Regions from separate parts of the Catellatospora sp. NPDC049111 genome, predicted to be linked through region 3. Evidence: riboswitches for the same ligand, from Rfam matches in the RefSeq annotation. Region 3 holds a riboswitch; each other region holds the start of a gene.
The links. Region 3 has a riboswitch for cobalamin ahead of cobN (cobaltochelatase subunit CobN). Riboswitches for the same ligand answer to the same signal wherever they lie in the genome.
Positions count from the first base shown of each region.

Region 1: it holds a riboswitch for cobalamin, as region 3 does, so the genes downstream of both, AB0B66_RS27995 (ABC transporter substrate-binding protein) here and cobN (cobaltochelatase subunit CobN) in region 3, are expected to answer to the same signal.
Region 2: it holds a riboswitch for cobalamin, as region 3 does, so the genes downstream of both, bluB (5,6-dimethylbenzimidazole synthase) here and cobN (cobaltochelatase subunit CobN) in region 3, are expected to answer to the same signal.

Region 1 covers NZ_JBEZEB010000025.1:21,414-28,116, reverse strand. The annotation lists gene AB0B66_RS28005 (ABC transporter ATP-binding protein) at 1-519, opposite strand, end outside; gene AB0B66_RS28000 (iron ABC transporter permease) at 519-1,547, opposite strand; gene AB0B66_RS27995 (ABC transporter substrate-binding protein) at 1,549-2,466, opposite strand; cobalamin riboswitch at 2,569-2,699, opposite strand; gene AB0B66_RS27990 (DUF4229 domain-containing protein) at 2,739-3,044, opposite strand; gene AB0B66_RS27985 (hypothetical protein) at 3,103-3,537, opposite strand; gene mqnE (aminofutalosine synthase MqnE) at 3,541-4,710, opposite strand; gene AB0B66_RS27975 (C40 family peptidase) at 4,860-6,251, shown strand; gene AB0B66_RS27970 (DEAD/DEAH box helicase) at 6,675-6,703, shown strand, end outside.
Region 2 covers NZ_JBEZEB010000016.1:86,148-92,850, reverse strand. The annotation lists gene AB0B66_RS22605 (DUF5931 domain-containing protein) at 1-36, opposite strand, end outside; gene AB0B66_RS22600 (hypothetical protein) at 88-765, opposite strand; gene AB0B66_RS22595 (hypothetical protein) at 1,010-1,642, shown strand; gene AB0B66_RS22590 (phosphotransferase) at 1,772-2,557, opposite strand; gene AB0B66_RS22585 (hypothetical protein) at 2,614-2,736, shown strand; cobalamin riboswitch at 2,698-2,828, shown strand; gene bluB (5,6-dimethylbenzimidazole synthase) at 2,888-3,517, shown strand; gene AB0B66_RS22575 (class I SAM-dependent methyltransferase) at 3,844-4,638, opposite strand; gene sodN (superoxide dismutase, Ni) at 4,715-5,119, opposite strand; gene AB0B66_RS22565 (flavin reductase family protein) at 5,119-5,628, opposite strand; gene AB0B66_RS22560 (ABATE domain-containing protein) at 5,757-6,302, opposite strand; gene AB0B66_RS22555 (VOC family protein) at 6,391-6,703, shown strand, end outside.
Region 3 covers NZ_JBEZEB010000002.1:379,984-386,686, forward strand. The annotation lists gene AB0B66_RS04285 (hypothetical protein) at 1-1,422, shown strand, start outside; gene AB0B66_RS04290 (DUF222 domain-containing protein) at 1,656-2,216, opposite strand; gene AB0B66_RS04295 (NUDIX domain-containing protein) at 2,237-2,704, opposite strand; gene AB0B66_RS04300 (DUF2784 domain-containing protein) at 2,714-3,085, opposite strand; cobalamin riboswitch at 3,087-3,276, shown strand; gene cobN (cobaltochelatase subunit CobN) at 3,315-6,703, shown strand, end outside.

The DNA.
Region 1 (6,703 bases), on a different contig from region 3:
CTGCTGGTGGCCGATGTCCAGGGCCGAGGTGGGCTCGTCGAGCAGCAGCAGCGGCGCGCCCTGGGCCAGCGCGCGGGCCAGGAACACCCGCTGGCGCTCGCCGCCGGACAGCGTCTCCAGCTCACGGCCGATGAACCGGCGCAGCTCCAGGGAGTCGAGCACCTGCTCCACGATGGACAGATCCTGCGCCGACTCGCGGCCCAGCGGGGCGATGTAGGGGGTGCGCCCGAGCAGCACATAGTCGAGCACCCGCATCCCGGGTGGCACCACGGGCTGCTGCGCCACCGTGGCCACGAGCTGGGCGCGGCGGCGGCGCGGTAGCGCCGTGGTGGGCGTACCGTCGATGATGATCTTTCCGTGGTGTGGCACCGCCCCGCCCACGGCCCGCAGCAGGGTCGACTTGCCCGCGCCGTTGGGGCCGATCACGGTGACCCACTCGCCGGAGGCCACGGTCAGGTCCACGCCGTGCAGGATCTCGGCGTCGCCCAGGGTCACCCGGACGTCCTCGACGGCCAGCATCAGACGCTCACCCGCCGGGTCGAGCGCAGCACCAGGATGAAGAACGGCGCGCCGAAGAACGCGGTGACCACGCCGATCGGCAGCTCGCCCGGGGCGATCAGGGTACGCGCGGCCAGGTCGGCCAGGGCCAGGAAGGCCGCGCCGAACAGCAGCGACAGCGGCAGGATCGAGCGGTACGAGCCACCGGCCAGCAGGCGCACCACGTGCGGCACGATGATGCCCACGAAGCCGATCAGCCCCGACACGGCGACCGCGGCGGCGGTGCCCAGCGAGGCCGCGGCCAGCAGGATCAACCGGGAGCGCTGCGGGTGCAGGCCCAGGCTCGCCGCCTCGGTGTCGCCGACGCTGAGCACGTCCAGCTCCCGGCGCAGGGCCAGCACCACGACCGTGGTGACCACCGCGTACGGCAGCAGCAGCGTCACCTCGTGCCAGCCGTTGGTGGCCAGCCGCCCGAGCAGCCAGGAGTACACCTCGCGGATGGTGTCCACATTGCGCTGGAGCAGGTACGTCTGGATCGCGGCGAGGAAACTCGACACGGCGACCCCGGCCAGGATCAGCGTCGCCGACGAGCGGTCCCGCCCGCCGGCCACCCCGAGCAGGTAGGTGACCACGACCGCGATACCCGCCCCGGCGAACGCGGCCAGCGGCAGCACGGCCCCGGCCCGGAACGCGATCGCCATGGTCGCGCCGAGCCCGGCTCCTGCGGCGACACCGAGCAGGTACGGGTCGGCCAGCGGGTTGCGGAAGACGCCCTGGTAGCAGCCGCCGGCCAGGGACAGCATCGCGCCGACCAGCAGGCCCAGCACCACCCGGGGCAGCCGCAGCTCGGTGATGATGGCGATCTCGCGCTCGTTCAGCCCCGACGGCAGGTCCACGCCGGGGATCAGGTTGAGCAGCTCCGCCGCGACCGAGCCGGGCGGCAGCGTCACCGGACCCAGGGCGACCCCGGCGACGAGCGCGACCAGCACGGCTCCGATCCCGGCGGCGAGCCACCCGGGACGCAGCCGTGCCGGTCGCAGTGTCGTCACGTCAGGCCGGGACCTTGTTCGCGGCGTCGACGATCGCGCGGATCAGGTCGACGACGCGGGGGCCCCAGCGCGAGGCGATGTCGTCGTCCAGCGCGATGACCTGGCCCTTGCTGACCGCGGTCATGCCGGCCCAGCCCGCACGGGCCTTGACGGTGTCCAGGTTCTGCTGGCAGCACTTGGTGTCGGCCAGGAAGATCAGGTCCGGGTTCGACTTGACCAGCGACTCGGCGGTGAGCTGCGGGTAGCCGCTGCCCTTGGTGTCGGCGGCGTCGGCCACGTTCTTCAGCCCGGCCAGCTCGAACAGCGAGCCGATGAACGTCTTCGAGGTCACCGAGTACAGCGTCGGGTCCAGCTCGTAGTAGTAGGACAGCGGGGTCGCGCGCTTCGGCAGGTCCTTGACCAGCTTGGCGATGTCGTCCTTCATTTTCTGGCCGAGCGCGGCCGCCTCGGCCTTGTGGCCGGTCAGCTCACCCAGCTCGGCGAGCTGCTGGTACGTGTCGTCCAGCGTCACGGCGGCCGGGGCCACGTAAACCGGGATCTTGAGGGTGGTCAGCTGGGCGACCACGTTGTTGGCGTCGGTGCTGAGCACGACCAGGTCGGGGCTCTTGGCGGCGACGGCCTCGGCGTTGGGCTGGAAGCCCGACAGCTCCGTCTTCGGCGCGTTCGCCGGGAAGTTCGAGTTGTCGTCGACGGCGACGACCTGGCCGCCGGCGCCGATCGCGAAGAGCATCTCGGTCGTCGTCGGCGACAGCGAGACGATCTTCACCGGCTGCGCGGGCAGCGTCACCGAGCCGACGGTCACCGGGTACGCCGCGGCGGCGTTCGACGGGGCAGGGGTCGCCGGGTCGTTCGTGGCGCAGGCCCCGAGCGCGGCGACGAGGCCGGCTGCGGCCAGCGCGCCGAACGCGCGGCGGGACAGGAAACGGGTACGCACTGATCCTCCTATCGGTCGAGGCAGGTCCTTCGCCGACAGGGCCCGATCAGGTGGGGCAGCCCGGTCCGCGAGACGCCCTTCCTCGAGAGCGTGGTTCGCGACTGCCGCAGGCGACCTGGCTCGCCCACCGAGGTGGGATCACAGTTGCGGGACAGCGCCGGGTTCACACCGGCTTCGCTGCGGGACAGTCAGCCGACACGCTAATACACACCCGTGCCGATGCTCGCGACGCGGAGTGGAGGATGTGCGCAGGCTCATCACGCCTGGGTCTTGTGGACCTCTTCGGCCTCGGCGGCGGGCACGTCTTCGCCGGGCTCGGTCTCGCCGGCCAGGGCGGCACGCAGCCGGTCCTTCTCGGCCCTGCGGCGGTCCACCGCGCCCTCGACCTGGGCCGCCACGTCGTCACGCAGGTTGCGCAGCAGGAAATAGCTCGCCGCCGCCGAGACCAGGATGGCGATCATCAGCTTGAGCAGCATGCTCAGGTTCGGCACGAACCACAGCGCGGCGAAGACGGCCAGGAAGAGCATCAGCCTGGCGAGCGTGTACTTGACAGCAGGACTCACCGGTCCAGGGTAGCCGCCGAACCTGCCGGGCCTCGGTCAGCCCCGCGCGAGGGGCCGGTCAGCCCCGTTCGGCGGCCGCCAGGCCGAGGTGCCAGAGCACGGCGTACACCACCGTGGTGACCAGCGCGCCCAGCCCGCCGGAGACCAGCGGCGGCAAGCCCGACGCCACGCCCACCGCGAGCACGCCGAGCACCACGGCCACCAGACCGGCGGCCGGGGCCACGGCGAGCCGCCCGCGGTGGCCCGCCGCCGCTTTGAACTGCTCCACGAAGATGATCGCCGGGAAGATCACCGCGAGCCAGCCGGTGAGGTCACCGAACTCGCCCATGCCGAGCAGGGCGAACAGGCCGTCGAAGGCGATCATGCCGAGCACGCTGATGGCGAACCCGGCCAGCGCGTACGCCACCAGGTCGGTGAGCGAGACGATGCGCCCGGACGCGTCCCGCCGCGGGCCCTTGCGCTGCTCCTCGGCCGGGCTCTGCGGATCGGCCACCCGTCAGGCCCAGACCTGCTGCGGCTCGCTGCGCCGCTCGGCCATGCTGACCGGCGCGCCGTACTCCTTGACGACCTGGTAGCGGGTGTCCCGCTCGACCGGGCTGAAGCCCGCGTCCCAGATCAGGTGGAGCAGGTCGTCGCGGTGCATCGTGTTCGGCGTGCCGTACGAGTCCGCGTCGTGCGTGATCTTGTACTCGACGACCGAGCCGTCCAGGTCGTCGACGCCGAAGTTCAGCGACAGCTGGGCCAGCGACAGGCCGTGCATGACCCAGAAGCACTTGATGTGGTCGAAGTTGTCCAGCATCAGCCGGGACACCGCGAACGTCTTGAGCGACTCGGCCGGGCTCGCCATCGTGGTGCGCGCCTGGATCCGGTTGCGGATCTTGCCGTCCGCGCTGTCGTGGAAGTCGTGCTGGTAGCGCAGCGGGATGAAGACGGTGAAGCCGCCGGTCTCGTCCTGCAGTTCGCGCAGGCGCAGCACGTGGTCGACGCGGTGCCGCGGCTCCTCGATGTGGCCGTAGAGCATCGTCGAGGGGGTGCGCAGGCCCTTGCTGTGCGCCAGGCGGTGGATGCGCGACCAGTCCTCCCAGTGGCAGGCGTGGTCGACGATGTGCTGGCGGACCTCCCAGTCGAAGATCTCGGCGCCACCGCCGGTCAGCGACTCCAGGCCCGCCTCCATCAGCTCGTCGAGGATCGCGTCGGCGGTCAGGCCGGAGATCTTCTCGAACCACTGCACCTCGGTCGCGGTGAACGCCTTCAGCTTGACGTTCGGCAGGGCCTGCTTGAGCTCCTTGAGCACGCGCGGGTAGTAGCGCCACGGCAGCGTCGGGTGCAGACCGTTGACGATGTGCAGCTCGGTGAGCTGCTCGTCCTTCATCTCCAGCGCCTTGGCGACGGCCTGCTCCACCCGCATGGTGTAGGCGTCCTTCTCACCGGGCTTGCGCTGGAAGGAGCAGTAAGCGCAGCTGGCCGAGCAGACGTTCGTCAGGTTCAGGTGCCGGTTGACGTTGAACATCACCCGGTCGCCGTTCTTCTCCGTCCGGACGTGGTGCGCGAGCCGCCCCAGCCAGGCCAGATCGTCACTCGCGTAGAGCGCCTCGCCGTCCTCGCGGCTGAGCCGCTCCCCGGCGTAGACCTTCTGCTCCAGCTCCCGCTTCAAACCAACGTCCATGGCAGTGAGCCTACGACGTGCCGCCGACGTGCCTGCTGCTGCCCTTGACAGCTGCTGTTCAGCTTGACGCCACCGGGACAGAAGGGTCGACAGCGATCCTGATTTCCGGTAGGAACCTTGTGGGACCAACGGGGAGGACGGGGCCAACGATGTCCAAGCGTCGCAGCGGGCAGGCTCGACGGCAGAGTCAGGTCGCGGTGGGCTCGGCTGTTCTCAGCGCGCTCATCGCCGGTGGCATCGCCATGCCCGCATCCGCTGACCCGCCGATCGGCTCGAAGATCACCTCGATTCCGGACGCCGGCCTGCGTCCCCAGCCCGACGGGCTGCCGACGCTGCCGTTCGGCTCGCTGAGCATGCCGCGCACCCAGCCGCTGACCGCCCACGCCGCGCTGCTGGCGCAGTACAGCGCCGCCGAGCTGGAGCTGTCCGTGCTCGGCGCCCGCCGCAGCGAGCTGTACCAGAACTACAGCAACTCGGTCGTGGCCAAGGCGATGGCCGACTACGCCTGGCGGGCCACCGCCGACACGCTGCGGGTGGCCAAGGAGGCCGCCGAGGCCGCAGCCGTCGCCGAATACCAGGCAGCCGTGAAGGCTCCGCCGCGGCTGGGCGACTCGCTCGGCGAGCTGGGTCAGCTGATCCCGCGCACCGAGTCCACGCCGGAGACCGAGGCCGTGCTCAACGACCTCGCCACCGCGCAGCAGGCCGAGCGCCAGGCCTACACGGTGCTCACCACGGCCATCACCGCCGAGCAGGACGCCTCCACGGCGTATTCGGCCGTGGAGAAGGAGTTCAAGCGCAAAGAGGTCGCGTTCCTGGAGCTGAAGCGGCGGCTCGCCGAGCTCCAGTCCGAAGCGGACCGGCTGCGTGAGATCCAGGAGCAGAACCTCGGCAACTACAGCCCCGGCAAGAGCAACGCCGGCCTGGTCGCCGCGGCCAAGGCGCAGAAGGCCGTCCTGTTCGCGCTCAGCCAGCGCGGCAAGCCCTACCGCTGGGGCGACGAGGGTCCGAACACCTACGACTGCTCGGGCCTGATGCTGGCGTCGTACAAGGCCGCCGGGATCACCCTCAACCGGGTCGCCAAGGACCAGTACTACGGCACCCGCGCCAAGACGGTCAGCAAGTACGCGCTGCTCCCCGGTGACCTGGTCTTCTTCGCCACGGACCCGAACGACTGGCGCACCATCCACCACGTCGGCATGTACCTCGGCGACGGCTGGATGGTCCACTCGCCGCGCACCGGCGACGTGGTGCGGCGCGCGTCGGTCAGCCTCAGCAGCATCGACTTCGCGACCCGGGTGGTCGACGCGGTGCCGGCCCCGAACCAGCCGAACCCGACGCACGGCACCACGCCGTCGCCGACGAAGACCACCTCGCCGAGCCCGACGACCGGCACCTCGCCGTCCAGCTCGCCGAGCGCTCCGGCCAGCCCTTCGCCGTCGCCGAAGCCGCCGGCCGAGTCGCCGTCCCCGCAGCCGCCGGCGGAGAGCCCGAAGCCGGCCGAGTCGACGTCGCCGAGCCCCGACCCGGTGCCCGCTGCGTGACACGCGTCACCCCGCTTCATTGGCCTTGCGGGGTGACGCCCACTACACCGTCGTGTTATTCGGGCGGCGGTGGCCGCAAAGCCCGGTACACTCATCGGGTTGTTCTGGGCGCGCTCGGCGCGCTTTTGAGCGTTCCTGCGGGTGACTTGCAGCGGCACGAGGCCGCGCGGCGCGGGGATGCGCCACCCGAGAGGTTTCGCTTTGACTATGCACGACCCTGCCCTGTTCCCGTCCGTCTTCGAGATCAACATTGATACCGAGGGCAAGGCCGCGGCCGCGAAGGCCGCCGCCCAGACGGCCGCCGCAGCGGCGACCACCACCACCGACACCGTCACGGACGTCGTCGAGGCCGCGGACACCGCCGCCGACGAGGCCGTCACGGAGCATCTCCCGAGCTTCGCCGAGCTCGGCCTGCCGCGCGCCATGGTGCGCGAGCTGACCCGGGCCGGCAT
Region 2 (6,703 bases), on a different contig from region 3:
GGTGACGGCCCGCCACAGTGGCGCCTGCAGTCCCACCGGCGGTCTCCTTTCCGCAGCCGTCGATTCGCGCCGAGCGGCCGTCCGGGATCACGCCGTCCGGGATCGCGGCGCGTCGGCCGCCCGGGTCGAGCGCACCCGGTGCCAGATCTCGTCCGGGCAGTACGCTACATCCCGGCGTCGCAGGTCGAACCGGCTCACCCGCCGGACCACGAGTTCGAGGAAGCCGTCCTCGACGGCGTACGGGTCGGCGCTGCCTGTCCAGAACGGAACATGGTCGCCGCGGTGCGACTTGTCCTTCGACGTGATCTGCAGGACCTCCAGGTGGTCGGGATGCACACGCAGCACGACGAACGGCCGGTCCTTGGACCCGTCGCCGTCGCGGAACTCGATCTCACCCCACCAGATCTCCTGGGGTCGCGGGTCGGCCCACGCGGTCGGGCGCTGTGGCGCGGCCTGCGTCCGGCGCGGCAGCTTGCGGTCGAGCAGCCGCAGCACGAAGTAGAACACCAGGGCCGTCGTGCCGGCGGCGACCGGACCGACCAGCGGCAGTGACGTCTCCAGCGTCAGCGGCTGCTTGCCGGCCGTGACCGGGGGCACCGTGCCGCCGAGATAGCGCTGGTGCAGCACCAGCGCCAGCAGCGCGGTGCCTGCGGCAAGCGCCGTCAGGACGCCGGCGCGGACGAGATGGACCTGGTGCCGGGGGTGCACCCTGCCGCGTCCGGCGAACCGGACCACGAGGTAGGCCACGACCGGCGCGAGCGCCACACCGACCCACCCACGACGGGTACGCCCCGATCTGGCCGGGGTCCTCGGCCAGCAGGAACGCCACGATCGCGGGCGAGGCGAGGATCGTTCCGGGAATGGAGATCGCCAGACTCGCGAGGAACGGCCCCAGCAGGATGAGCATCAGACACCCGCACCCGGAAGGGTTTTTGCGCCGCGCCATCGACTTTCCCTCCATATCGGACGACATGTGATCATAACTTTTGGCGAGTCCTAATATGGCGCGATGAGTGAACAGATCCGCCAGCCGACGCCGTCCGTGGTACCGCCACCTGTGCCGCCTCCCGGCCGGTCGTCGTGGCTGCTCGTCGGTGCCGGGCTGGGCGCGATGGTCGCCGCGTGCCAGCTCGCCGTCCTGATCGGTCCGCTGCTCGGCGCGGCCCGGCAGGCCCTCGGCCTGACGGCGACCGGGCTGACGACCGTCGTTGTCGCGCAGTTGGCCGCCATCGTGTCGGGATTCGCGGCCGGTTACCTGCTCGGGCGGCGGGCGCCTGCGGCGGTGACCGGATCGGCGCTCGTGCTGATGCTGCTCGGTGCAGTGATCGTCGCGTTCTCGCCTTCGGCGGCGATACTGACGATCGCCGTGCTGCCGGCCGGACTAGGTCAGGGCGCGGCGCTCGGCGCCGGTGCCGCCTCGACTGGCCGGGCAGGCGAGCGGCGGGCACAGGCGCGGCTGGCCCTCGGCTTCGCCCTGTTGTTCGCGCTCGCGTTCGGCGCGCTGCTCGGCTGGTTCGCCACGAGGTCGCTGAGCTGGCGGCTGGCCTGCCTGGCGACGGTGCCGTCTGTCGTCGTCGGGCTGTTCGCGGTGGTGGTCATCGCGGTGGCCGCGTCGGTGCGCGGCACCCAGGCGGGGCGCTGAGGTCTCCGCCGCGATTCGATCGACCGCGTGCCGGCCCGACCAGATCATCGACATCTCGGCCCTGCTGCGCGCCCGTGGGAAGGTTTATCCGGCCGATCCGAGCTGACCGTGGAGCCGCACGGCACCGCTCTACAGGCAGGATCCCAGGTCGGCGGAGACGTCATGAAGCCACCGCAGCTGACCGGCGTAGTACTCCAGGGAGGCGGCCGCCTCGGCTGGTGCGAGCGGCGCGTACTTGACGCGCTCGACCTCGTGCAGTTTGGCCCGTTGCAGAGCGGGCAGCATCGCCTGCCTGTCGGCGAGCCCGTACGCGTCGACGAACAGGCGAAGCCGCCTCGGCAGGTCCGGCAGGGGGTCGAAGTCGGCTTCGCGTAGTTGCCCGGGTGGGCACAGCGGCACGAAACTCCACGCGGCCGCCGCCAGGTCGTCGAGCGGGTCCACCGGCTGCGTGGCGTCCCAGTCGATGAACGCCACCGGGATCCCCGCCCGGTAGACGGTGTTCCACGGTCCGAGGTCACCGTGGGAGACGATCTGTCCCGGGCGGGGCGCACACGGATGGAAGCGGTAAGCGGTGATCGTCGGGCTGAACCCGGCTGCCGCGTGGTGCAGCCGCCTGATCAGCTTCGCCGCCTCGGTCAGGGCTCGGTCCGTGCGGGCGTACCCCGGCAGGCGGGCACCACGGCCGGGCTGCCACTGCGGATCCACCGCCACGTCCCCGGACAGGTATGTCAAAACCTCGTGACCGCCCTCGACACCCACGAACCGCGGCGAACCGGCGAATCCGACCGACTCCAGGTGGCCGAGAAACTCGTGCACCGCCGGCGACCACGAGCCCATCGGCCGGTGCACGTGGCCGCCGCGGCGCACGATGCCGGCCGTCATCCGGCCGCCCACCAGCGGTTCCTCCCCGTCCATCGGTCCAGTATCCACGGCAGTCGCTTGCTCGCGGGACGTGAGGCGACCGTGCATTCGTGACGAACGGGCCACCCGAGCCGGTGGGTCTGCGGTTGGTCGCGTATCCGGTCGTGGCCGCGCCGATGGCGGTGCTGCTCGGCGTCGGCGGTAACGTGTCCGGCACGGGCCCGCCGCGGTGACCAGGGAGCTGCCGCCCACGCGCAGTACGCGCAGCCACTGGCCTGACCGGCTGGGAAGGCGGGCGGAGGGCGTCGATCTGGGAGTCCGAAGACCGGCCTCGCGTCCACGGCCCCGGCCTGCCCGGAGCCCGACAGCAGCGGGAGCCTGCCCATGGTCAGCGAGTTCTACGACGTCATCCACCGCCGCCGGGACGTGCGTGGACAGTTCACGGGGGCCGCGATCTCGGTCGACGTGCTGGACCGGGTCCTGGAGGCGGCGCACGCCGCGCCCAGCGTCGGCCTGACGCAGCCGTGGGATTTCGTCGTGGTCCGCGACCGGCCGCTGCGGGAGGCGTTCCATCAGCACGTACACCGGGAACGTGAGGTGTTCGCCGCCACGCTGGACGCCGAGGCCGCCGAGCGGTTCGCCCGGATCAAGATCGACGGGGTGCTGGAGTCGACGCTGTCGGTCGTGGTGACCTACGACCCCGACCGAGGATCTCCCGCGGTGCTGGGCCGGCACGCGATCGCCGACGCCGGGCTGTACTCGGTGTGCCTGGCCATCCAGAACCTGTGGCTGGCGGCCACGGCGGAGCAGTTGGGCGTCGGGTGGGTGTCGTTCTACCGCGAGGAGTTCCTGCGGGAGCTGCTAGCCATTCCGGCCGGGATCCGTCCGGTCGCCTGGCTCTGCCTCGGCCCGGTCACCCACCTCGAAGCCGTGCCCGACCTCGAACGGCACGGCTGGCGCCGCCGCCGGCCGCTGGCCGAAGCCATCCACACGGACCGGTGGACACCTCGCTGAACGGGGCGATCACAGGATCAGGTCAACGCACCCGGGACCGGGCGTCCGAAAGCTCACGTCGTGACTCGACAGCTGCAGCCGGGAGACGCCCAGCACGGAGAAGCGAAGCTCGACGACCAGAGCACCAGCACGACGGCTCCGATCCGCAGCACGGTTGCCCACCCTGGGTCCCGTCGGGGCACGGGTGTGACGTCGTGGCCGAGAGGGTCGCCCGGCCGCGGCCACAACGGATCGACCTCCGACATCACCTGAAGGGCGGAGTTCCGGTGCGCCGAGGCGTCGCCCGGAACCGGAGTCTCTTCCGCGGCACCAGTCACCGCCACAGCCTAGACATGGTCGGCGGATTGCGTCGTCCCTGCTGAGGCTGTGATGAGCACGGTGTGCTTGCGTACGCGGAAGCTGCCGTCGGCATCGATCCGGGCCTGGAGGTGGTTACGGGCCGCGGCGAACTGCTTCGGCGTGAGCGGTTCGGACGACAGGCTGGCGAGATAGGTGAGGACCGGGTCGGGGCTGGGGACTTCGAGGTCGCCGTGGTAGCGCTCGACCGAGACGTCGGCGAAGAGGCGCGCCAGGTAGCCGGGACCGGTCTCGGCGGTGAAGTCGTTCTGGGTGGCGTGCAGCGCCAGGTCGGGGCGACCGACTGCCGGTCCGATGGCGTTGAGTTCTTCGAGGTGGTCGCGGCCGTTCACGGCGACCGCGAGCCGCCCGCCCGGACGCAGCACCCGGGCGAACTCGCGCAGCGCGGCAGCCGGGTCGTCGACGTGGTACAGCATGTGGTTGGCGATCACGGTGTCGAACACGGCATCGCCGAACGGCAGGTCCGTCGCGTCGCACTGCCGCACACGCGCTTCGGGGACGGTGCGCAGCTGCTCGCACATCGCGCCGGAGAAGTCCGTCAGGGTGAGGCGGATCCCTCTGGTGACGTGATCCACGTGGGTCCACAGTTTTCCGGTGCCGGCGCCGACTTCGAGTACGTCGCCGGCCAGCGGGAGCCGCTCGCCGAGCCAGGAGAACCAACTCTGCGGGTTCGTGCCGTAGGCATGCAGTGCGATGCGAGCGGTGAGGTTTTCGGTCGTCGTCGCGTACTGGCTGACGGCATGCGCGGACGGCGTCGAGGTCATCGTCGCATCGTAGATCGAGTCGCGTTGCGCGATGGGGCACCTCGCTCGCGGTCGTCGCGGGGTGCCCCATCATGGCTCAGGCCCGCTTGGTCTCCCAGAAGATCTTGGAGATCTCCTCGATCCTGCCCAGCAGCTGCTCGGCCACGGCCGGGTCGGCCTGACCCTTGGTGCCGGCGGCGCCGGACAGCTTGGTGGCCTCGTTGAACAGCTGGTTCAGGTTCGGGTACTTCTCGAAGTGCGGGGCCTTGAAGTAGTCGGTCCACAGCACCCACAGGTGGTGCTTGACCAGCTCGGACCGCTGCTCCTTGATGATCAGAGCCCGGGTGCGGAACTCCGGGTCCGTGTTGGCCTGGTACTTCTCGCAGATGGCCTTGATCGACTCAGCCTCGATCCGGGCCTGGGCCGGGTCGTACACGCCGCAGGGCAGGTCGCAGTGGGCGCCGGCGACCAGGCGCGGGCGCAGCAGGTGGGACAGTCTCATCAGGTTGCCTCCGGTGACAGTGGTGAGGTGTGGAACCTCCTGGCGTGGTAGATCAGCTGCCCGTCGTCGGGTCCGTGGAAGACGTCCAGGACACCGGCGACGACGACGGTCGCGTCGCCGATCGGGACCTGCCGCAGCGGCCTGACCCGAAGCGCGGCCAGCGCGCCGGGCAGGAACGGCTCCCCGGTCGGCAGCGTGCTCCAGCCCTGCTCGGCGGTGAAACGGGGCCCGCCCGCGCGGGAGAAGTCCCGGGCCACCGCCACGTGCGCAGGCCCCAGCAGGTGGACGACCAGGCTTTCGGCCTGCAGCAGGTGCCGCGCCGACCGGGTGCCCATGACGGAGAAGGACAGCGCCGGGGGTGTGAGCGACACCGACGCGACGCTGGAGGCGGTCAACCCGACCGGGCCCTGCGGCCCCGCCGCGCAGATGATCGCGACCCCGCTCGGGTAACGGCCGAACGCCTCCCGGAACCGGATGCCCACCAGGTGCGGGGCAGCTGTGTGATCCACAGCCGCGACGCTAAAACCTCAACCGCACTTGATGTCAAACTCGCCGGTCGGCGAGGCATACGTCTCCGTGCGCCTACATCTATTTTGATGTGGGCACATCAAAATAGATGTAGGCGCGGTACGCGGTGTCACTTGCCGCGCGGTGATGTGGGCTGCTTGTGGCGGTCGTGGTGGCGGGCCACCCGTGCCCGGTTCCCGCAGGCGTTGCCGCACCATTCGCGGTTGGGCCGGTCGCGCAGGAACAGCAGCACGCAGCCGGGCGCGGCGCAGACGCCGAGGCGGCCGGTGGCGAGCAGATCGACCGCGTCGGCGGCGACCTCCGCGAGCGCACCCGGCACGGGCTTGCCGTCGTGCCGGGCGGTCACCGCTTTTGCGTCGGAGGCGAGTTCCTGCCAGCGGGGCGCCGTCCGGACGGCGGCGTTCAACCGTTCGATGTGCGCGCGGTCTGCTGCCTGGCCGGCCGAGACGGCGACCGCGATGGCGCGCACGGCATCCCGCAGGTCGCGGGCGGCGGCCAGGTCGGTGCGGCTGATGCGCGGCGAGCCGACGGGTACGGCGAGCAGCGGCGCGGCGGCGTCGAGCCAGGCGGCGAGGTCCGCCGGGGCCTGGAGCTCGTCGCGGATCTCGCCCTGGCGAGCGTGGACGGTGTTGGCCAGCTCGATCGCAAGTCGCATGGCCTAATGCTATCTCTCGTTGAAGCCATTAGCTCACCGTGCTACCGTTTAATGGGCACCAAGAGATTTGCCATTAGAAGGGTGGGACATGAGCGACCACGGCATCACCACGGGCCATGTCGGGCTGAACGTCACCGACCTCGACCGCTCCGTCGGCTTCTACCGCCAGGCGCTCGGCGTCGAGGTCGTCGGCCGCTCGGACGCCGACGGCCGGCGCTACGCCTTCCTGGGCCGCGGGGGCACGCCGATGATCACCCTCTGGCAGCAGAGCGCCGCGCCGTTCGCGGCCGACCGCGCCGGACTGCACCACCTGGCCTTCCAGGTCGCCGACGGCACGGCCCTGGCCGAGGTCGAGCATCGGCTGCGCGCGCTCGGCGCGACCATCCGCGACGACAGTGGGG
Region 3 (6,703 bases):
CCCGAGCTGCGTGCGCACGCCGCGGCCGCCTGCGACGCCTTCGCCCGGGAGCTGGCGGTACGCCTGGACGACCGCCCCCTGACCTGGACCGTCCGCTCGGCCGCGATGACCCTCGAACCGGGCTCCGCCCGCCTGGCCACCAGCCGGGTCACCTGCGCCCTGAGTGCCCCCGCCCGGCTCGACCGCCCCGCCGTGCTCGTCGTCCACAACGGGCACCTCGCCGACCGCGTCGGCTGGCGCGAGATCACCGCCACCGGCATCGGCGTCGGCCTGCCCGACTCACCCGTGCCTGCCCGCAGCACCACGAACGAGCTGCGCGACTACCCTGTGGACCTGCTCGGCTCCCCGCTCGACGTCCGCGACGCCCGCCTGCCCACCCGCCCCGCCGCAGTGCCACCCGGCGCACCGAACGGCCTCACCTCGGCGGTCGCGCCGGACCTGGGCGCGCCCGCCCGGCCCGACGACCCCGCGCCCCTGCGCTGGGCCGCCTGGGCGCAGCAGCAGGTCCTCGACACCGTCGGAGCGGACCGGCTCACCCCGCTCGTCGGGCTGCTCGCCGTGCTGCTCGCCCTGGTGCTCGGGGCAGGCCACGCGCTGCTTCCCGGCCACGGCAAGACCGTGATGGCGGTATACCTCGCCGGCCGCGCGGGCCGCCCCCGCGATGCGCTGACCGTCGGCGCGACCGTCACCGCCACCCACACCGGCGGCGTCATCGCCCTGGGTCTCCTGCTCACCGCCGTCTCCGGCCTGACCGGCCAGGCCGTGCTCGGCTGGCTGGGCCTGGCCAGCGGCACCATCGTCATCACCGTCGGCCTCGCCATGCTGCTGGCCACCCTGCGCCGCAGACCCGGCCACACCCACACCCACGACACGTCCGACCACGACCACGCCCACTCCCACGACAACCCAGACCACGACCATGCCCACTCCCACGGCACGTCCGACCACGGCCATGCTCACGGCCACGGCCACGGCCATGCTCACGGCCACGGCCACGGCCATGCTCACGAGCACGGCCACGGCCACGGGCACGGGCACGGGCATCGGCATGGTCTGTTCGGCCGGGTGCACTCTCACGACGGCTCCCATGCTGCCGAGGGCACGGGAGGCGGCCGATTCGGGCTCGGCGCGATCGGGGTGGCGGCGGGCCTGGTGCCCAGCCCGTCCGCGCTGGTGGTGTTGCTGGGCGCGATCGCGCTGGGCCGGACGGGCTTCGGCATCCTGCTCGTGCTCGCCTACGGGCTGGGCATGGCGGGCACGCTCACCGTCGCGGGCCTGCTGCTGCTCAAGGTCCGCGATCGCTGGTCGGCGCGATTCGAGCGGTTCCGGCGGCTCCGGCTGGCCGGGCCGTACGCCGCGAGCGCGATGGTGCTGCTCGTGGGCGTCGGCCTCGCCGCACGAGCCGCGACGCTGGTGGTCTGATCGCGGCACAGTGCCGCAGGCAAGGGAGATCGTTCCGGAGCGTCCGGTCGGCCTGCCGACGTGCCGTAGGGCGTGCGTCGACCAGCAGGATGCCGAGGGCGAGCTGCCGGCCTTGCCAACCGTGTGCCGGTCAAGCAGCAGGCGAAGCGGCGGCCGTCCACTTGCTCGGGCGGTTGCCGGTTCTCCGAGTGGAAGCCCGGCTCGGCCCGGTGTGATCGGTGCTCGGGCGCGACCTAAGGCCGCAGGTGGAAGGTGTTGCGGCGGGGAAGCCTGGCGGCGTCCACGTAGCTCGGCGGGATGAACTCGGGCCGCCGGTCATGGCCGAGCCGGACCTGCCAGTCGTCTTGGTGGACGACGCGATGATGGTGTCCGCACAGCAGCACGGCGTTGTCGAGGTCGGTGGGACCGCCGTCGGCCCAGTGCCGGATGTGGTGCCCCTGGCACCAGCGAGGTGGGCGGTCGCAGCCCGGGAAGGCGCAGCCCCGGTCACGGAGGACGAGCGCTCGGCGCAGGGCCCCGTTGATGAGTCGGCGGGTCCGGCCGAGGTCGAGGAGCTGCCCGTCGCCGCCTAGCACCGCGGGAATGACCTGGGCGTCGCAGGCTATGCGCCGGACGGTCTCGGGAGTAAGCGTCGCGCCGTTGTCGAGCAGCCCCGAGCCGGTGCGCTGAGCGAGGCCGTCGTAGTCGACGGTGAGCACGAGCTGAGGACGGTCGCCGCCGTTGTCGGGCAGTTCGCCCGAGGCGAGCACACGGCGGCAGACCTCGGTGAGGGGTTTAGAACCCGTGTACGACAAGAATCAGTGAAGTTGACCGATCAACGGATGGCTTCCGTGGCGAGCCGGAGGCTGCGGCGGAGCCACGGGGGCAGGTCCGGGTCGGCGTCGGCCTCGTCGAAGGTCAGGTGGACGATCGCGGCGACCTCGTCGGGCGAGGCAGGGAAGGGCTCGGCGTCGGCCGGGAGCGGGGCGGCGAAGACGACGTTGACGACCAGGTCGCCGTCGTCGGCGGTGAACAGGCTGCTCTCGACGTACGTCAGCGGTACGCCGCTCAGGTCGACGTTGATCTCCTCAGCGACCTCGCGCCGCGCGGTCTGCTCCAGGACGTCGGGGATCGCAGGCCCGGCCGGCAGGTCGACCTTGCCGCCCACGCCCGACAGCAGGCCCGCGGCGTGCGCCTCGTTCTCGCTGCGCTTGATGAGCAGCCAGCGCCCGTCGCGATGGAGGTGGACCTCGACGTTGACGACGAACGCGGGACGCCTGCCGGGCGTGAGCTGCTCGATCATCCAGGCACTCTATGGCACGTCGGCCGTGCCGGCGGGCCTGCGGCGCAGGGCGAAGCCGATCCAGGAGGTCAGTACGACCAGTCCGGCCAGCACCTGCAGCGGCACGGTGAACCGTTCGGGGTAGACCACCCCGGTCAGGTACGTGTCGATGAAGCCGCGGGACAGGCCCTGCTCACCGGCTTCGCGGCGGGCCCAGTCCTCGACGTAGGTCAGGGGGCAGTCGAGGCCGAGGACGACCGTGGCGAAACCCCAGCCGGCGGCGATCAGGTGCGGCCAGATCAGCCACGGCCGCCACCAGGCCAGGAATCCGCCTGCGACGACGTACGCGAGGAACGCGAAGTGCACCACCATGGTGAGCCCGGCGAGCCACTGATAGGCCATGCTCCATTATCTGCCGCTAGGATCGCTCTCGGCGGCAGGGAGGAACTCGGGGAAGAGCCGAGACGGTCCCGCCACTGTGACCGGGGAGCCCGTCCCCACCCCGTCGGAGAGATCCGAGGCCACCGCAAGGGAAGGCCCGGGGCCGGGCGTCGATCCGGGAGTCAGGAGACTCCGGCCGCCGCATCGACTCTGCTACCGGGGCGCGGACCCCGACAGGAGGTACGCGGCCATGACGGCTGTCCTGGGTTTGTTGCTGTCCACTGCGGACACCGAGCTGCTCGCCGCCCGGGCGTCGGGCGCGCCCTGGCGCATCGGCAACCCGGCCCGGCTCGACGCCGGTGACGTCCCTGAGCTGCTGCGGGGCGTCGGCTTCGTGGTGGTACGCCTGCTCGGCGGCCGCCGCACCTGGCCGGCGGGGCTCGACGCGGTGCTCGCCGGCGGGCTGCCGGTGGTGGTGCTGGGCGGGGAGGCGCTGCCCGACGCCGCGCTGCAGGCCGAGTCGACCGTGCCCGCCGGGGTGGCCGGGGAGGCGCTGGCGTACCTGGTCGAGGGCGGTGCGGACAACCTGCGCGAGCTGCACCGCTTCCTGTCGGACACGCTGCTGATGACCGGCGAGGGCTTCGACGCCCCGCGGGCCACGCCGGAGCACGGCGTGCGCCCCGGCCCGGCGCACGAGGCCGGCCGGCCGACCGTCGGGATCGTCTACTACCGGGCGCACGAGCTGGCCGGGAACACGGCGTTCGTGGACACCCTCGCCGGGGCGCTGCACGACGCCGGCGCGAACGCGCTGCCGGTGTACTGCGGCTCGCTGCGCGGGGTGTCGGACGGGCTGCGTGACCTGCTGCGGGGCTGCGACGCGCTGATCGTGACGGTGCTGGCGGCGGGCGGCACCACCCCGGCGGACGCGAGCGGCGGCGGGGACGACGAGGCCTGGTCGGTGGCGGCACTGTCCGAGCTGGACGTGCCGGTGCTGCAGGCGCTGTGCCTGACCTCGCCGCGGGCGGTGTGGCAGGACTCGGACGCGGCGCTGAGCCCGATGGACGCGGCGATGCAGGTGGCGATCCCGGAGTTCGACGGCCGCCTGATCACGGTGCCGTTCTCGTTCAAGGAGCCCGGCCCGGACGGCATCGGCGTTTACGCGGCCGACCCGGAGCGGGCGGCCCGGGTCGCGGGCATCGCGGTGCGCCAGGCCCGGCTGCGGCACGTGCCGAACGAGCGCAAGAAGCTCGCGATCGTGCTGTCCAGCTACCCGACCCGGCACTCGCGGGTCGGCAACGCGGTCGGCCTGGACACCCCGGCCAGCGCGGTGGTGCTGCTGCGGGCGCTGCGCGAGGCGGGGTACGACCTCGGTGAGGGCTTCCCGGAGGACGGGGACGCGCTGATCCACACGCTGATCGCGGCGGGTGGCCACGATGTGGAGTGGCTGACCGAGGAGCAGCTCGCGGCGGCCCCGGCCCGGGTGCCGCTGCGCGAGCACACCCGCTGGCTGCAGGCGCTGCCCGCGAGCCTGCGCGACGGCATCGTGGCGGCGTGGGGCGAGCCGCCGGGCGAGCTGTACGTGGACCGGGGCGAGATCGTGCTGGCGGCGCTGCGCTTCGGCAACGTGCTGCTGATGATCCAGCCGCCGCGCGGCTTCGGGGAGAACCCGGTCGCCATCTACCACGACCCGGACCTCGCGCCGAGCCACCACTACCTGGCCGCGTACCGCTGGCTGGACGAGGAGTTCGGCGCGGACGCGGTGGTGCACCTGGGCAAGCACGGCACCCTGGAGTGGCTGCCGGGCAAGGGGCTGGGCCTGTCCCGCGAGTGCGCGCCGGACGCGGTGCTCGGGGACATTCCGCTGGTGTACCCGTTCATCGTCAACGACCCGGGCGAGGGCACCCAGGCCAAGCGGCGGGGGCACGCGGTGATCGTGGACCACCTGGTGCCGCCGATGGCGCGTGCCGAGACGTACGGCGAGATGGCGAAGCTGGAGCAGCTGCTCGACGAGTACGCCACCGTGCAGGCCCTCGACCCGACGAAACTGCCCGCCGTGCGCGCCCAGATCTGGACCCTGATCCAGGCCGCCCAGCTCCACCACGACCTGCACCAGGCCGACATGCCGGGCGAGGACGACTTCGACGACTTCATCCTGCACGTCGACGGCTACCTGTGCGAGGTCAAGGACTCGCAGATCCGCGACGGCCTGCACATCCTTGGCGGCGCGCCGGAGGGCGAGGCGCGGATCAACCTGGTGCTCGCGGTGCTGCGCGCCGACCAGGTGTGGGGCGGCGTGCGCGGGGCGCTGCCGGGCCTGCGGGCGGCGCTGTGCCGCCGGTACGGGCTGGACGAGCGCGCCCTGCTGGCCGAGCCGGGAGCCGTGGCGGCCGTGCCCGCGGACCTGACCGACGTCGCCGACGGCCCGGCCCGCACCGGCGCGGACGCCGTCGACCTGATCGAGGGCGTGGCCCGGCGGCTGGTGATCGGCAACGATACGCTGGGCTGGGAGCCGTCGAAGGTCCCGGCGGTCGTCGCCGAGGTGCTGGGCGGTCCGGACGACGCCGTGGAGGCAGTGCTGCACTTCGCCGCGACCGAGGTGGTGCCGCGGCTGGACGCGACCGTGGACGAGGTGACCGCGGTGCTGAAGGCGCTCGACGGGCGTTATGTCGCGGCGGGGCCGTCCGGCTCGCCGACCCGCGGCCTGGTCAACGTGCTGCCGACCGGGCGCAACTTCTACTCCGTCGATCCGAAGGCGATCCCGTCGCGCAACGCGTGGGACGTCGGGGTGGCACTGGCGGACTCGCTGCTGGCCCGGCACCGGCAGGACACCGGTGAGTGGCCGCGCACGGTCGGGCTGACGGTGTGGGGCACGTCGGCGATGCGCACCCAGGGTGACGACATCGCCGAAGTGCTGGCCCTGCTGGGCTGCCGGCCGACCTGGGACGACGCGTCGCGGCGGGTGACCGGGTTCGCGGTGGTGCCGCTGTCCGAGCTGGGCCGGCCGCGGGTGGACGTGACGGTGCGCATCTCGGGCTTCTTCCGGGACGCGTTCCCGCACGCCGTCGCGCTGATCGACGACGCGGTGCGGGCGGTGGCCGACCTGGACGAGGCCGACGAGGACAACTTCGTGCGCGCGCACGCCCGCGCCGACGAGGCCGAGCACGGCGACCGGCGGCGGGCCACCACCCGCATCTTCGGCTCCAAGCCGGGGGCGTACGGGGCCGGCCTGCTCCCGCTCATCGACGCCCGGAACTGGCGCGACGACAAGGACCTGGCCGAGGTGTACGCGGTCTGGGGCGGCTACGCCTACGGCCGGGACCTGGACGGCCGGGCCGCCCGCGAGGACCTGGAACGGGTCTACCGCCGGGTCAGCGTCGCCGCGAAGAACGTCGACACCCGTGAGCACGACATCGTCGACTCCGACGACTACTTCCAGTACCACGGCGGCATGATCGCGATGGTGCGCTCGCTGACCGGGGCCTCGCCGACCGCGGTGATCGGCGACTCGCACCTGCCCGACAGTGTGAAGACGCGCACCCTGGGCGAGGAGACCAAGCGCGTCTTCCGGGCCCGGGTGGTCAACCCGCGCTGGATCGCCGCGATGCGCCGGCACGGCTACAAAGGCGCGTTCGAGCTGGC